Regions from separate parts of the Glutamicibacter sp. PAEs-4 genome, predicted to be linked through region 2. Evidence: riboswitches for the same ligand, from Rfam matches in the RefSeq annotation. Region 2 holds a riboswitch; the other holds the start of a gene.
What was found. Region 2 has a riboswitch for glycine ahead of cycA (D-serine/D-alanine/glycine transporter). Riboswitches for the same ligand answer to the same signal wherever they lie in the genome.

Region 1 (7,823 bases), 380 kb from region 2:
AGCAGGCAACGGTGAAGGCCACCAGGAAGGTCACGAAGTGGATGCCGAACGCCTTGTGGATGTACAGGGCGGCACCTGCTGCGTGCGGGTACTTGGTGACCAGTTCGAGGTAGCTGAAGGCGGTGAGGGTCGCGATCGCGAAGGCGATCAGGAACGGCAGCCACGCGGCTCCACCCACCTGGCCGGCAACCTTGCCGGTAATTGCGAAAATGCCGGCGCCGATGATATCGCCCATGATGAGGAATAGCAGCAGCTTCGGGCCAATCACCCGGTGGAGTTCTGTTTCTTTGCCGTCGGTAACGGCCGTGTCACTGTTCACAGTCATGCGATCGAGATCATCTCCTTCAAATTTGTAGGCAAACGTTACAACTTTAGGGTCAGCGCATGAAGTGGGCAAACCGGGCTCTGAGCTGGCTCGCAGAATCGCGGGACGAACGGCATTATTACGTCGGCGAGTGGCTTAATCGCTTCAAAGGTGTGAGCTGACCTACCTATATGCTGGGTGGTGGACAGCATGTGGAACCTTCGGGAAATGGGAGCACTGCGGTTAGGGTTGGTTGTTGAGGAACAAGCACTTTAAGGATTTAGATGCAATCGGTGATCACTGAGGATTTCGCGCCCCTGGCCCAGGCTTTGGAAGCGCGTGCCGCTGAGGAAGAAGGCTACTCGGCGCAGCTGGCCGTATACCACCGCGGAGAACTGGTGCTCAGCCACACCGTCGGAGAGCACCTCTCGGGCGACGCGTTGACCTGTGTTTTCTCCTGTACCAAGGGCCTGGGCGCGCTGGTCGTGGCACTGCTCGTGCAAGATGGCCTGATTGATCCGAATGCGCCCATGGCCACCTACTGGCCTGAATTCGGCGAGAACGGGAAATCCAGGCTCACCGTCGGCGAGGTGCTCAGCCACCAGGCCGGCGTGCTGGGCGTTCCCGGGGGCGTGCCCAGCAAGATCCTCCTGGACTCCGCCGAGTACGCCAAGGTGCTCGCTTCCATGCCCAGTGTCTGGCCGCTGGGGCAGAATATCGTCGGCTACCACGCGATCACCATGGGCGTGCTCATGGAAGAACTGGTCCGCCGGGTCACCGGCAAGGAGCTCAAGGAGGTCTTCGAGGGGCGCATCCGCAAGCCGCTGGGCGCCGAGGCCTACATCGGCCAGGACCCAGCGCTGGAATCGCGCTACCGCGATGTGCTGCCAGCAGCCGAAGCTGCCACCGAATTCTTCGACCCGTTTTCCCCGGCCGGACTGGCGGTGAATTCGGCCTCCGGGTTCGCGCTGGAAACTGGCCCGGTCTACAACTGGCACGAACTGGCCAATGCGCCGCAGGTGCGCGAACTGGGCCCGGCATCCATGGGAGCGGTGGCCAACGCCCAGGGCCTGGCCGCCATCTATGCCGCCTCCTTCGGTGCAGTTCCGGCACTGGGAACCACGCGTGGTTTCCTTTCCGCCGACACCTGGTCCCAGGTATCCACCGAACTGGTCTACGGCCATGACCGGACCAATGGACTGCTGCAGGCCTTCGCCCTGGGATTCATGAAGGCCACCGCGCGCAACAATTACGGCTCGATTTTCGCCTACGGCCATGACGGTGCGAACTCCTCGCTGGCCTTCGCCGATCCGGCCCACCAGCTGGGCTTCGGATTCATCCCCTCGCGCAATGAAGGTCTCAAGGAGACCTCCACCGGGGTGAAGCTCAGCCAGCTGGCGCGCCAGCTGATCATGCAGAAGAACATGGCGGCCCAGGCTGCCGGCAACAACGCATAGCCGCCCCACCGGGCAAGGAACGAAGCAGGAGCGAAGTGAAGAAGTTTGTGGCACTGGGTGACTCGTTCACCGAAGGCGTTGGCGACGCGGATCCGGTCCGCCCTAACCAGGTGCGCGGCTGGGCGGACCGGGTGGCCGAGGTGCTCTGCGCCGAAGGGGAATGGGAATACGCCAATCTGGCCGTGCGCGGCAAGAAGATCGGCCAGGTGATCAACCAGCAGCTGGACCAGGCCCTTGCGTTGGCCCCGGATCTGGTCTCCATCTACGCCGGCGGCAACGACATCCTGCGGCCCAAGGCCGACCTGGATGCGCTGATGCGCGGCTATGCCGGCATGGTGCGCCGCTTTTCCGAAGCCGGAAGCACGGTGCTGCTGTTCACCGGTTTCGACACCGTGGACTCGCCGCTGTTCTCCAAGACCCGTCCGCGCACTGCCATCTACAACGAGAAGGTCCGCGAAATCGCGGACGAATACGGTGCGCTGATCGCCGACTACTGGCGATGGCGCGAATTCTCTGACCTGCGCTACTGGGCGCCGGACCGGCTGCACATGAACGAGCTGGGCCACACGCTGATGGCTTCCAAGGTCCTGGACGTGCTCGGCGCCGGGCAGATCACCAAGGAGAACTGGTCTGCGAAGATCCAGCAGCCGTCGCTGCCGGAGCTGGCGGTGAACTCGCGCGGCGAGAAACTGAAGCAGGAATTGGGCTGGGCCAGGGAGCATTTGGCTCCGTGGATCAAGCGACGGCTCACCGGCACCTCGTCGGGAGATTCCTTATCAGCGAAGTATCCCGATTACATCCGTTTAACTGCAGGCGCAAACTGAACGCGTTTATGACTTTTCCTGCCACCGTTCCTGTTTGACGTTGGGGGCGAGGCGGGTAACATGGTGGTGTGCTGCAGGCCTCCGGCCGGCAGCACACGCCATAGACGGATGGCGGGAGAGTCCCGTTCACACCATGGACGGGCGCCGTAGGAGCAATTCCTCCCCAGGAAACTCTCAGGCACCCGTACCGCCATCATGAGGCAACTCTGGAAAGAAACCGGCCCGTTCCGGTTCACCGAAGGTGCAAGTACCCGGCTTGGTTTGCTGGATGCGTAAAACTCTCAGGTTATGCAACAGGGATGGGGAGGTAAAAAGACCTTCCTTTGGCATGCGCCAAGACAGATCCCATGGAGATACCCGCACCATGACCATCACGCAGACTTCGGCACCAGCGAATACTGAATTCGTCTCCCGCCATATCGGCCCGCGTCCTTCCGACGTTGCCACCATGCTTCAGAGCCTGGGCTACGACAGCCTGGAAGCACTGATCGACACCGCCGTTCCGGCAGATATCCGCCAGGACTCCGCACTGGATATCCCTGATGCGCTGAGCGAAACCGAAGCCTTGGCCCACCTGCGTGCGCTTGCCTCGAAGAACGTCATGAAGACCCAGATGATCGGCCAGGGCTTCTACGACACCATCACCCCAGCCGTAATCCGCCGCAACATCGTGGAAAACCCTGCCTGGTACACCGCCTACACCCCGTACCAGCCAGAAATCTCCCAGGGCCGCCTCGAAGCCCTGCTGAACTTCCAGACCATGGTCATGGACCTGACCGGCCTGCCGATCGCCAACGCTTCGCTGCTGGACGAATCCTCGGCCGCCGCCGAAGCAGTGCTGATGATGCGCCGTGCCAACAAGAAGAAGGCCAAGGGCAAGACCGTCCTGGACTCCAACATCTTCCCGCAGACTTTGAAGGTCGTGCAGGGCCGCGCCGACGCGCTGGGCTTCGAGATCGAGGTCGCCGACCTCTCCGCAGGCCTGCCCGAGGGCGACATTTCCGGCATCGTGCTGCAGCAGCCGGGCAATGACGGCTCGATCGCCGACCACGCCTCGATCATCGCCGCCGCCAAGGAAGCCGGCGCCATGGTGACCGTGATCGCCGACCTGCTGTCGCTGACCATGATCACCCCTCCGGGCGAGCAGGGCGCCGACATCGCCGTGGGCAACACCCAGCGCTTCGGCGTGCCGCTGTTCTTCGGCGGACCGCACGCAGCCTACATGGCTGTTGCCGATGGCCTGACCCGCTCGATGCCAGGCCGCCTGGTGGGCGTCTCGGCCGATGACGCTGGCGTTCCCGCCTACCGCCTGGCGCTGCAGACCCGCGAGCAGCACATCCGCCGCGAGAAGGCCACTTCCAACATCTGCACCGCGCAGGCCCTGCTGGCCATCTGCGCATCGATGTACGCCGTCTACCACGGCCCGGCCGGGCTGAAGCAGATCGCAACCCGTGCCAACAACCACGCCCGCGTGATCGCCAGCTCGCTGGTCGCAGGCGGCTTCACCCTGGCCTCGGATACCTTCTTCGACACCGTTGTGGTGAACGTCGAGAACGCCGATGCCATCATTTCCAAGGCCGTCGAGGCAGGCATCAACCTGCGCAAGGTGGGCGAAACCCAGGTGGGCATCTCCACCGACGAAACCACCACCTCCGCAGTGGTCAAGACCCTGCTTGAGGTCTTCGGCGTGCAGCTCTCGGCTCCGGAAGGCTTCGAGCTGCCCGAGGCCATGGTGCGCACCAGCGACTTCATGACCCACCCGATCTTCAACTCGATCTCCTCCGAGACCCAGATGATGCGCTACCTGCGCCGCCTCTCGGATCGCGACCTGGCGCTGGACCGCACCATGATCCCGCTGGGCTCGTGCACCATGAAGCTGAACTCGGCCGCCGAGATGGAATCCATCACCTGGCCTGAATTCGCGTCCATCCACCCCTACGCACCTGCCGCGCAGACCGCCGGCTGGCGCGAGCTGATCACCGACCTGGAAGGCCGCCTGACCGCCATCACCGGCTACGCAGGCGTCTCCATCCAGCCGAACGCCGGCTCGCAGGGCGAGTACGCCGGCCTTCTGGCCATCTCGGACTACCACCGTTCGCGCGGCGAAAGCCAGCGCGACCTGTGCCTGATCCCTGCATCGGCACACGGCACCAATGCCGCTTCGGCGGTGCTGGCAGGCATGCGCGTGGTCGTCGTGAAGACCGCGGCCGATGGCACCATCGACGCCAATGACCTGGATGCCAAGATCGAGGCCAACAAGGACGTCCTTGCCGCCATCATGATCACCTACCCATCCACGCACGGTGTCTACGACGCCGACGTGCGCGAGGTCTGCGACAAGGTCCACGCCGCCGGCGGCCAGGTGTACATCGACGGCGCGAACATGAACGCCATGGTGGGCCTGGCCCAGCCGGGCAAGTTCGGCGGCGACGTGTCGCACCTGAACCTGCACAAGACCTTCTGCATCCCGCACGGCGGCGGCGGTCCGGGCGTTGGCCCGATCGGCGTGGGCGAGCACCTGCTGCCGTTCCTGCCAGGCGACGCCTCGGGCACCTACTCGGAGCGCGACGGCGTGCCGGTCGTGGCAACCGCCTTCGGCTCGGCCGGCGTGCTGCCGATCTCCTGGGCCTACATCGCGATGATGGGCGGCGACGGACTGACCGAAGCCACCAAGCACGCGATCCTGAACGCGAACTACATCGCCAAGCGCCTGGGCGAGCACTTCCCGATCCTGTTCACCGGCAACCAGGACCTGGTCGCCCACGAATGCATCCTGGACCTGCGCGAACTGACCGCCAAGACCGGGGTCACCGCCGAGGACGTGGCCAAGCGCCTGATCGACTTCGGCTTCCACGCGCCAACCCTGTCCTTCCCGGTCGCCGGCACCCTGATGGTGGAGCCGACCGAGTCCGAGGACCTGGCCGAGATCGAGCGCTTCATCGAAGCCATGATCACCATCCGCCAGGAAATGGACGAGGTGCTCTCCGGTGCGTACAGCATCGAGGAATCCCCGCTGCGCAACGCTCCGCACACGGTCTCGGCAGTGGTCAACAGCAACTGGGACCGCAAGTACTCGGTGGAGCAGGCAGCCTTCCCGGTAGCCAGCCTGAAGTTCGATAAGTACTTCCCAACCGTGGGCCGCATCGACGGTGCCGGCGGCGACCGCAACCTGATCTGCTCCTGCCCGGCTCCTGAAGCCTTCGAAGACTAAGGAAGAGTTAGAGATGACTGAGACTACCCAAGCACTCAAGCGCACCGCACTGCACGCCCAGCATGAAGCTTTGGGCGCGAACTTCACCGATTTCGGCGGCTGGGACATGCCGCTGAAGTACGGCTCGGAACTGGCAGAGCACAAGGCCGTGCGCTCCACCGCCGGCCTGTTCGACCTGTCCCACATGGGCGAGGTCTACCTCACCGGACCGGAAGCCGGCGTCGCGCTGAACACCGCGCTGGCAGGCAACCTGAGCATCATGAAGGTCGGCAAGGCGAAGTACTCGCTGATCCTGAACGCCGAGGGCAAGATCATCGACGACCTGATCGTCTACCGCCTGGAAGAGGAGAAGTTCCTCGTCGTGCCGAACGCCGGCAATGCCCCGGTGGTCGCCGCCGAGCTGGCAGCCCGCGCCGCTGATTTCGATGTAGTCGTGGACGACGCATCGGGCCGCCAGTCGCTGATCGCGGTCCAGGGCCCGAACGCCGAGGCGATCGTGAGCAAGCTGGCCGCCGACGAGGCAACCGCCCAGGCCGTCGCAGAGCTGAAGTATTACGCGGCTGTGAAGCTGGTGCTCGGCGGTATCGACGTGCTGCTGGCCCGCACCGGCTACACCGGCGAGGACGGCTTCGAGCTGATCATCGAGAACGAGGATGCGTCAGCCCTCTGGGAGAAGACCGTTGAAGCCGGCAAGGACCACGAGCTGGTTCCTTGCGGCCTGGCCGCCCGCGACTCGCTGCGCCTGGAAGCCGGCATGCCGCTGTACGGCAACGAGCTGTCCCTGGAACGCAACCCGTTCGACGCGGGCTTCGGCCCGGTGGTTTCCTTCAAAAAGGAAGAGAACTTCGTGGGCCGCGAGGCACTTGAAGCGCTGCGCGGCACCACCCCGCCACGCAAGCTCGTGGGCCTCAAGGGCCTGGGCAAGCGCGCCGGCCGCGGAGGCTACTCCATCGTCAAGGACGGCACCGCCATTGGCGAAATCACCTCCGGCCAGCCATCGCCAACGCTGGGCTATCCGGTGGCGCTGGGCTACGTGGATGCCGAATTCAGCGCAACCGGAACCGAGCTGGAGGTCGATCTGCGCGGTAAGACTTTGCCATTTGTCGTAGTCGAACTGCCGTTCTACACCCGAGCCAAGTAACGTTAAACATCAGTAGGGCTAAGCTAAGCGCCCGCTAATTCCCTTGGGAGAGGAAATACCGTGAGTAAAGTTCTTTCGTCATTGCGCTACTCGGCTGAGCACGAGTGGATCGATGCATCGTCCCCAGCAAAGATCGGCATCACCCAGGTTGCCGCTGACGCCCTGGGCGACGTGGTCTACGTCGACCTGCCAGAGGTTGGCGACACCGTGACCGCAGGCGAGACCTGCGGCGAGGTCGAGTCCACCAAGTCGGTCTCCGACCTGTACTCGCCAGTGACCGGCACCATCGTTGAGGTCAACCAGGAAGCCGTGGACAACCCGGCCATCCTGAACGAGGATCCATACGGTGCCGGCTGGCTGTTCACCGTTGAGGTCACCGAAGAAGGACCGCTGCTCTCGGCAGCAGATTACGCAAGCGCGAACGGTGGAAACGTCGAGTAATGAGCAACCAGACTTTTGAAACCGTTGCCTCGAGCTCGCTGACCCAGTCGCTGGCATCGCTGGACCCGGAGGTGGCGCAGCGCATTGACGCTGAGCTGGCTCGCCAGCAGCGCGGCCTGGAAATGATCGCCTCGGAGAACCACACCGCGCAGGCCATCATGCAGGCGCAGGGTTCGGTGCTGACCAACAAGTACGCCGAGGGCTACCCGGGCCGCCGCTACTACGGCGGCTGCGAGGAAGTCGACGTCATCGAGACGTTGGCGATTGAGCGCCTCAAGGAGTTGTTCGGGGCGAAGTTCGCGAACGTGCAGCCGCATTCCGGTGCGCAGGCTAATGCGTCGGTGTACCACGCGCTGGTGCGCCCGGGCGATACCGTCCTCGGGTTGAACCTGAACCACGGTGGGCACTTGACCCACGGGATGAAGCTGAACTTCTCGGGCCGCTT
Region 2 (7,823 bases):
GGACCAGGTGGGCAAGAACCTGCATGACCACCTGCTCGCCCCGGTCATCGCCGAAACCACCACCCGGGACATTCCTGCCCCGCGCACCGGGGTCTCGGTCTCGCAATCGCACATGTTCTCCCGCTCCCGCGCAGACCTGGACCGCCCGGACACCCAGCCGATTTTCTTCGCCGTGCCAATGTACTCCCCGGGCATGGAACCGATCGAGGGCACTGCATTCACCCTGCACTCCGGAATCGTGACCCCGCACAGCCGTGGAGAAATCACCCTGAGCGGACCTGGACTGGAAGATCAGGTGAACATCGATTTGAATGCCCTGGATGATCCGCGGGATCTGGAGGCGTTCGTGTACTCGATGAAGCAGTGCCGAGCGATGGTCCAGCAGGACGCCTTGGCCCAGGACTGGGGTGCCCGGGAGGTGTACCCGGGCAATGAGGTGAGGAGCGATGAGCAACTGGGGGAGTACATCCGCAACAACGTGGTGACCTACCACCACCAGGTGGGTACCTGCCGCATGGGCACCGATGCGCAGGCAGTGGTGGATCCGCAGCTGCGCGTCCGCGGCCTGGCCGGCCTGCGCGTCATTGATGCGTCGATCATGCCGAAGATCACCACCGGCAACACCAACGCCCCGGCCATCCTCATCGGCGAGATGGGAGCCAAGTTCCTGGTGGCAGACCTGGGGCTCTGAACGGCGGGGAGGCCAAGCCAAATCGTCCACCCGTCCCGCTGGATGGTGTTTGAGCAGAACGGGTGGGCGATGATGGCCGTCATTGCCATGTGAGATTCATCGATAAAACGCTTCTTTTTGAAATCGTTTCGAAATGAAATGATATTTTGGGGGAATGGCTGAACACCAGATTCCCCAGTTCCAATGGAACTCGCTGAGCTATCTCACTGCCCGCGCCGGACGCATCGGCACCCAGGAGCTGACCGAGCTGATGGAATCCGAGTCCTTGACCAGGCATCATTTCACCATCATCTGCGCTCTGGAGGAGTTCGGCGGCATCTCGCAGAATGACCTGGCGGCACGCTCGAATCTGAACCGTGGCCACCTGGTGGCCTACCTCGACCAGCTGTCCACTCGCGGCATCCTGGAACGCAACGTCGATCCGGAAGACCGCCGCCGCAACCTCATTACGCTGACCGCCGCAGGCAGGAAGTTCGCTGCCCGGGCGATGGCCGCCGCCGAGCACAGCGAGGCCAAGGTGTTTGGCGCCTTGGATGCGCAGCAGCAAGTCCAGTTGCGCACCTTGCTCCAGCTGGTCGCCGCCCAGGACGGGGAAGCGCAGCAGTGAAACGCCATCTGAAGGAAGTCATGCGGCGCAGCGTCATCGTGGCCCCGCACCGCCCGTCGCTCATCCCGGCATCCAAGGCGACGCTCAGCCTGGCCGTGCCGCTGATCCTCGTGGCAAGTGCTGGCCGGCTGGACTGGGCAATGTACGCCGCATTCGGCGCTTTCTGCGCGGTCTTCGGCCGCTTCGATGCCTATGCGCCGCGTTTCTGGCAGCAGCTCTCGGCAGGCATCGTGCAGCTGCTCGCCATGCTGCTGGGCACCTACTTCTCGCTCATCGATGCGCCGTTCCTGGTGCGCGCGCTGGTGCTGGCAGTTATCGGCTTCGGCGCCAACTACGTCTCGCATGCCGCACGCTGGATGCCGCCAGGACCAATCTTCGCGGTCTTCGCCGGCGGGGCCTGCCTGAGCCTGCAGGCTACCGCGGACAACTTCACCGGGGTGCTGCTGGCCGGCGGCGGCACGATGGTCTTCAGCATGCTGCTGATGCTGGGCCTCTCGCTGCGCAAAGCGAACCTGCGCCATACCCTTGGCTCCGGATTCAACTGGGCTCCCAGCGACCGGGCCATGCCGGAGTCGCTGCAGATGGGCTCGGGCGTGCTGCTCGCTGCAGTCATCGCCTGCCTGGTCGGCGACGGCCACTGGTACTGGGCCAGCCTCGGCGCGATCGCTGCGGTCACCGGCATTGATGCCTATGCGCGCGTGGCCCGCGGGCTGCAGCGCTGCGTGGGCACCTGCCTCGGGGTGGCGCTGGCTGCCGTGGTTTTCGCCTTCGATTCCCCGCTCTGGGTGGTCCTGGCCGCCGCGCTGGCCTCGCAGTTCATCATCGAGCTGGTGATCCTGCGCAACTATGCGGTGGGCATGGTCTTCATGACCATCTCCGCGCTGCTCATGGTCCACCTGGTCAGCCCGGAACCGCCTTCGTCGCTGCTCATCGACCGGATATCCATGACGGGGCTCGGCGCGGCCGCGGGTGCGGCGCAGAGCATCATCATTTCCATGATCGCTTCCCGGCGCCAGCGCAGCTGAACGGGGGAGGCGACGGCTACTGGCGCCCGGTGATCACCTGCGCGTCGAGCTTGCCGGCTTCGATGGAAATGTGGCGGGCCAATTCCAGCTCCGGTGCTGAGAGCCGCTCGGGCTGGTTGGACGCCAGGCGCAGCTCCACGGTGGTGATCCGCCAATCCAGATGCGGGTGCCGGTTGTCCTGCTCGGCACGCAAGCCCACCTGGACTATGAACTGCAGGGCAGTGCTGGCGGAATCGAAGCGGTAGGCGGCGCGCAGCCCCAAGTCATCACGCATCCAGTCGGGCAAGTCCGCCGGCACCTGGCCGGATTCGATGCGCGGCAATGGACCCGTTGATGTCATGGTTCTTTCCTCCCTGCGGCAGCTGGTCGAAGGTGGCCAGCGCTTGCTGGCTGAACCAATGATGGCATCAATCCTGCAAGCCTCAATAGCGATCCCAGCGAGCACGCAGAAAGGCCCCGGCAAGATGCCGGGGCCTGGACTGCGCAGCCGGTGCGTGCAGTGCTACTGGTGCACGTTTTCGTTGGCCCGCGGGGCAGCTTCCTGCTCGTGATTGGCGAAAGACTTCGCGTCACGGTAGGCGGCCGCTTCGTAGCGTTCATGCGCCACCTTGGCCAGGTGCGCGGCGCGCAGCTCCTGGTGCTGCGGGTTGCGGCGGATGTACAGGTAGCCGGCGCCCAGGACCAGGAACCAGGCCGGGGTGATCAGCAGGGCGGTGAAGGTATCGGCCTGGGTGGTCAGCGCCCAGATGATGAAGCCGAAGAAGCCGAGCACCACATACGGCATGAGAACTCCGCCTGGCACCTTGAACTTCGAGGCATCGTGCAGGTGCGGGCGGCGGGCCCGGAAGACCAGGTAGCTGAGCAGGATGATGGTCCACACGAACATGAAGCACAGGGCCGAGACGGTGGTGACCAAGGTGAAGGCGCCCATCACCGAGTCGCCGCTGTAGAGCAGGGCGACGCCGGCCAGCAGGAACATGCAGGAGAACATCAGCGCGTTCTTCGGGACCTTGCGTCCGGAGAGCTTGGCGAAGCTCTTCGGGGCATCGCCTTCCATGGACAGGCCGCGCAGCATCCGCGAGGTGGAGTAGATGCCGGAGTTGGCGCTGGAGGTGGCGGAGGTGAGCACCACGAAGTTGATGATGCCCGCGGCGCCGGCCAGGCCGGCCAGGGCGAACATGCCCACGAATGGGGAGTTCTCGGCGGAGAACAGGTTCCACGGCTCGACCATCATCAGGATCAGCAGGGCGCCGACATAGAAGAACAGGATGCGCACGGGAATCGAGTTGATCGCCTTGGGCAGCGTCTTTTCCGGGACCTTGGTTTCGGCTGCGGTGGTGCCCACCAGCTCGATGCCCACGAAGGCGAACACGGCGATCTGGAAGCCGGCGACGAAGCCCATGAAGCCGGTGGGGAACATGCCGCCGTGCGCCCACAGGTTGGCGAAGGAGGAAGTCGTGCCGTCGTGCTGGAAACCGGTGATGATCATGACCAGGCCGACCACGATCAGCGCGCCGATGGCCACGATCTTGATCAGCGCGAACCAGAATTCGGTTTCGCCGAAGGCCTTCACGGTGGCCAGATTCAGCACCAGCAGCAGTGCGATGCATGCCAGGGCCGGGATCCACAATGGGAGGTCGCCCCACCAGAAGGCGACATAGTGGGCGATGGCCACCACATCGGCGATGCCGGTGACTACCCAGCAGAACCAGTAGGTCCAGCCGGTGAAGAAGGCGGCCCAGGGACCGAGCAGATCGCCGGCGAAATCGGCGAAAGTCTTGTATTCGAGGTTGCTCAGCAGCAGCTCGCCCATGGCGCGCATGACGAAGAAGAGCATGAAGCCGATGATCATGTAGACGAAGATGACCGACGGGCCGGCGACCGAAATGGTCTTGCCGGAGCCCATGAACAGGCCCGTGCCGATCGCGCCGCCAATGGCGATCAGCTGGATGTGTCGATTGGAGAGCCCGCGCTCGAGAGTGGGGCCAGAACTGGTGGGACTCATGCTGGTTGCCTTCCAGGAGTGTGGAGTGGCGCCCCGAAGCTGATCTGCCTCCAAGCCGGGTTGGCTTGGAGCGCAGTCTCGCTTCGATGAACACTTCCGTTTCGGAGCAGTCCAGCGGGCTTGCCCGGCACGCTGCGCAAAGAGCAGGGACCAGGCCAGCCACGGGGAGTACCTCGAATCCGGTGCGCTCGGTGCGGCACTGTTCTTGGTCCCTCCCCAATCTGTATGTCGACCTGAGAGTTTTCACTTCGGCCCGATTACTGGGCGAAGCTTGCTCCTTCGGTGAGTGCGGCCGTGCCGCACTGCTTTCCAGATTTGCCTAGTCGTGGCGGTACGGGTGCCTGAGAGTTTCCCGGGGAGGAAATTGCTCCTACGGCGCCCGCCCATGGTGTGGGCGGGTCTCTCCCGCCACGCATCAGCGGCATATGTGGTGATTGCCATCACAGTATGCGCAGAAACCTCAACGTGGTGCAAGTCGCATTTTCACATTTTGGGCCGACGGCAACCGCGCAACCCCCGGGAACAAGAGATCACCTGCCGGAAATCAAGGATTTCTTGCTTCGTAACGAATAGCGGGCTTTCCCATGGTGCGTGCATCGGGGCCAAGGCGGTGTTGCTGCCATAGGCACGCGACTGCCGATCCAGCAGAGGGCGAGGCCGGGGTGCTTCGGGTTGGGGAGACGCTTCACAATTCACCCTCTGCGGCAGGGTGTGGCAGGATGCACAATACAAACTTCCAGTCCGGGGCCAGTCCGGTCTTCCTGCAGCGCGAGAAGCACTGCATCATCATGTATTTCCGAGCCTGCCATGCGTGCGGAGTGAACAAAGAAGGGACCATCCATGGGCGAATCTGAGCAAAAGAACGGCAATCGCGACTTCGTGGGCTACGGCCGCAAGAGCATTGACCCGCAGTGGCCCGCAGGTGCCAAGGTTGCGGTGCAATTCGTGGTCAACTACGAAGAAGGCGGCGAAAGCTGCGTTCTTGACGGAGACCCCGCTTCCGAGCATCTGCTCTCCGAAATCGTCGGTGCCGCGCCGTGGCCAGGACAGCGCAACCAGAATATGGAATCGCTCTACGAGTACGGCTCGCGCGCCGGATTCTGGCGCCTGCATCGCGAATTCACCGAGCGGAACCTTCCGGTTACCGTCTTCGGAGTGGCTGCCGCAATGGCACGCAATCCCGAAGCCGTGCAGGCCATGAACGAGGCCGGATGGGAAATTGCCAGCCACGGCTACCGTTGGCTGGAATACAAGGATTTCGATAAGGAAGAGGAACGCCGCCACATCCATGACGCGGTGAAGGTTCACACCGAAACGGCCGGTGAACGACCCTATGGCATGTACCAGGGCAAGCCTTCGGACAACACCTTGGAACTGGTCATGGAAGAAGGCGGATTCCTCTATTCGGCCGACAGCTATGCAGACGATTTGCCTTATTGGACCCAGACGAAGGAAGGCAAGCCGTTCCTGATCGTTCCTTACACCCTGGATGCCAATGACATGCGCTTCGCGACGCCGCAGGGATTCAACTCCGGTGACCAATTCTTCACCTACCTCAAGGATGCCTTCGATACCCTGTATCGCGAAGGCCAGGAAGGCTCGCCGAAGATGATGAGCATCGGATTGCACTGCCGCTTGGTGGGCAAGCCGGGCCGCATCGCCAGCCTGCGCCGCTTCCTGGACTACATTTCCGGGTTCGAGGACATCTGGGTAGCCCGCCGCGTGGATATTGCCAAGCACTGGTACGAGAACCATCTGCCGATGTAGTCGCCAAAGTAGGCAAGCACGGCCCTGCGGCGTCCAGGCGGCAGCGGTGCCGTGCTTGCCTGCCCGGCGGGCCACCAGCGGGGCGGTTGTCCCAAGCACGAGATCGTCTAGTGCCGAGCGTTCTTCGTGATCCATGGATCACGCCCGGTGGCATTCAGCAGGCTTGCCGGTCGCTTCGCCACCTCGTGACTCCGCCCCGCCAGGGAATCCCGGTACGCCAAACGAGGAGCCCAACTGGAACCAAGAAGGCCGAAGGCGCACCAATTCCTGCAGTTCGCGGCAACCAGCCCGATGGATGCCGACGGCTTCACCAGCCAATGCGAAGTGGTGGACTCCGTCGCGGCCCCGATCCCTGTCGGCTCCAAGGCCAGCGCCAGGATGGCCCCCGGGGCAAGTGGCAGTCCTTGTTCACTGCTGGCCAACCTTTGAGTACAGGGCACGCACGGCGGCCCGCACACCGGTGGCCAGCGTTGGATCGGTGATCGGGGCGAAGAACGGCGAGTGGTTGGCCGGGGGAGCCCCGGCGGCCAGGGTTTCGGCGCTGTTGCCGCCGAAGAACCAGAACACGCTCGGCACCCCGATCGCTGATGCCAGCGCGCCGAAATCCTCGCTGCCCATCACCGGAGTGCCTTGCACGACCTTCTCTGCACCGAATTCCCCGCGGAACTGCTCGGCGAGCTTCCCGGCTTCCTCCGGGTCGTTGTACAAGGGCGGGAAATTGGAGATGTCCTCGATGACCGGCTTCGGTGCTCCCGAGGCCAGTGCCTCGTGAGCAATGATCCGGCGCAGGGAATCCAGGACGGTGCGGCGCACCTTGGGATCGAAGGTGCGCACATTGATCGTGAAGACCGCGCGATCGGGAATCACATTCTCCTTCAGCCCCGCATTGAAGGAGCCGATGGTGAGCACAGCTGCCGACTGCGGGGCCACCTGGCGGGAAACAACGGTCTGCAAGCGCATCACCATGGCGGCTCCCAGCACGATCGGGTCAATTGAATGCTCCGGCATCGAGCCGTGCGAGCCCTGGCCCATCACCGTCACCCGGAAGGAATCAGCGGTGGTCATCGCCGCCCCACCCATCAGGGTGACGGTGCCCGCCAGCCCGCCCATGACATGCTGGCCGTAGACCACCTCGGGCTTGGGCGCCTTGTCCCACAATCCGTCCTCCACCATGGCCTTGGCCCCGGCAGCGGTTTCCTCGCCCGGCTGCAGGATGAAGACCAGCGTGCCCGCCCACGCATCGGTTCCCCGGGCAAACAGCTCGGCGGTTGCCAGCGCCACGGCCATGTGCGAGTCGTGGCCGCAGGCATGCATCACCGGCACCTCGGTGCCATCCTCCAGCACACCGGTAGCTTCGCTGGCATAGTCCAGGCCGGTGTCCTCGAGCACCGGCAGCCCGTCGGTATCGGCCCTGAAGGCCACCACAGGGCCTGGCCCGTTGCGCAGCACCCCCACCACTCCGGTGCCGCCGCAGCGGAAGACCTCCAATCCCGCGTCGCCCAGCCTGCGGGCCAGGAAATCCGCGGTGCGGTGCTCCTGCATGGACAGTTCGGGATGGGCATGCAGATGCTTGTAGGTGCTGATCAGCTCTGCCGCGGATGCGGCGGTGAGCTGCAAGGATGCTGGGATGCGGGTCATTTCCGGTGCTGGCCTTCCAGTCGATGCGGTGGCGGGGTAGTTGGCGGCATCCGGTCCTAGTAGACCGGGCCCTCGGGCGGATTGCCGTGC

Region 1: it holds a riboswitch for glycine, as region 2 does, so the genes downstream of both, gcvP (aminomethyl-transferring glycine dehydrogenase) here and cycA (D-serine/D-alanine/glycine transporter) in region 2, are expected to answer to the same signal.

Annotation. Positions count from the first base shown of each region.
Region 1 is NZ_CP195017.1:2,715,260-2,723,082, reverse strand. Features, by position in the region: gene ACR9WD_RS12845 (APC family permease) at 1-325, opposite strand, end outside; gene ACR9WD_RS12840 (serine hydrolase domain-containing protein) at 589-1,761, shown strand; gene ACR9WD_RS12835 (SGNH/GDSL hydrolase family protein) at 1,797-2,585, shown strand; glycine riboswitch at 2,688-2,785, shown strand; gene gcvP (aminomethyl-transferring glycine dehydrogenase) at 2,950-5,796, shown strand; gene gcvT (glycine cleavage system aminomethyltransferase GcvT) at 5,810-6,937, shown strand; gene gcvH (glycine cleavage system protein GcvH) at 6,998-7,378, shown strand; gene glyA (serine hydroxymethyltransferase) at 7,378-7,823, shown strand, end outside.
Region 2 is NZ_CP195017.1:3,097,398-3,105,220, reverse strand. Features, by position in the region: gene ACR9WD_RS14630 (GMC family oxidoreductase) at 1-691, shown strand, start outside; gene ACR9WD_RS14625 (MarR family winged helix-turn-helix transcriptional regulator) at 846-1,298, shown strand; gene ACR9WD_RS14620 (FUSC family protein) at 1,295-2,323, shown strand; gene ACR9WD_RS14615 (4a-hydroxytetrahydrobiopterin dehydratase) at 2,340-2,663, opposite strand; gene cycA (D-serine/D-alanine/glycine transporter) at 2,826-4,328, opposite strand; glycine riboswitch at 4,648-4,746, opposite strand; gene puuE (allantoinase PuuE) at 5,169-6,095, shown strand; gene ACR9WD_RS14600 (amidohydrolase) at 6,504-7,733, opposite strand; gene ACR9WD_RS14595 (hypothetical protein) at 7,790-7,823, opposite strand, start outside.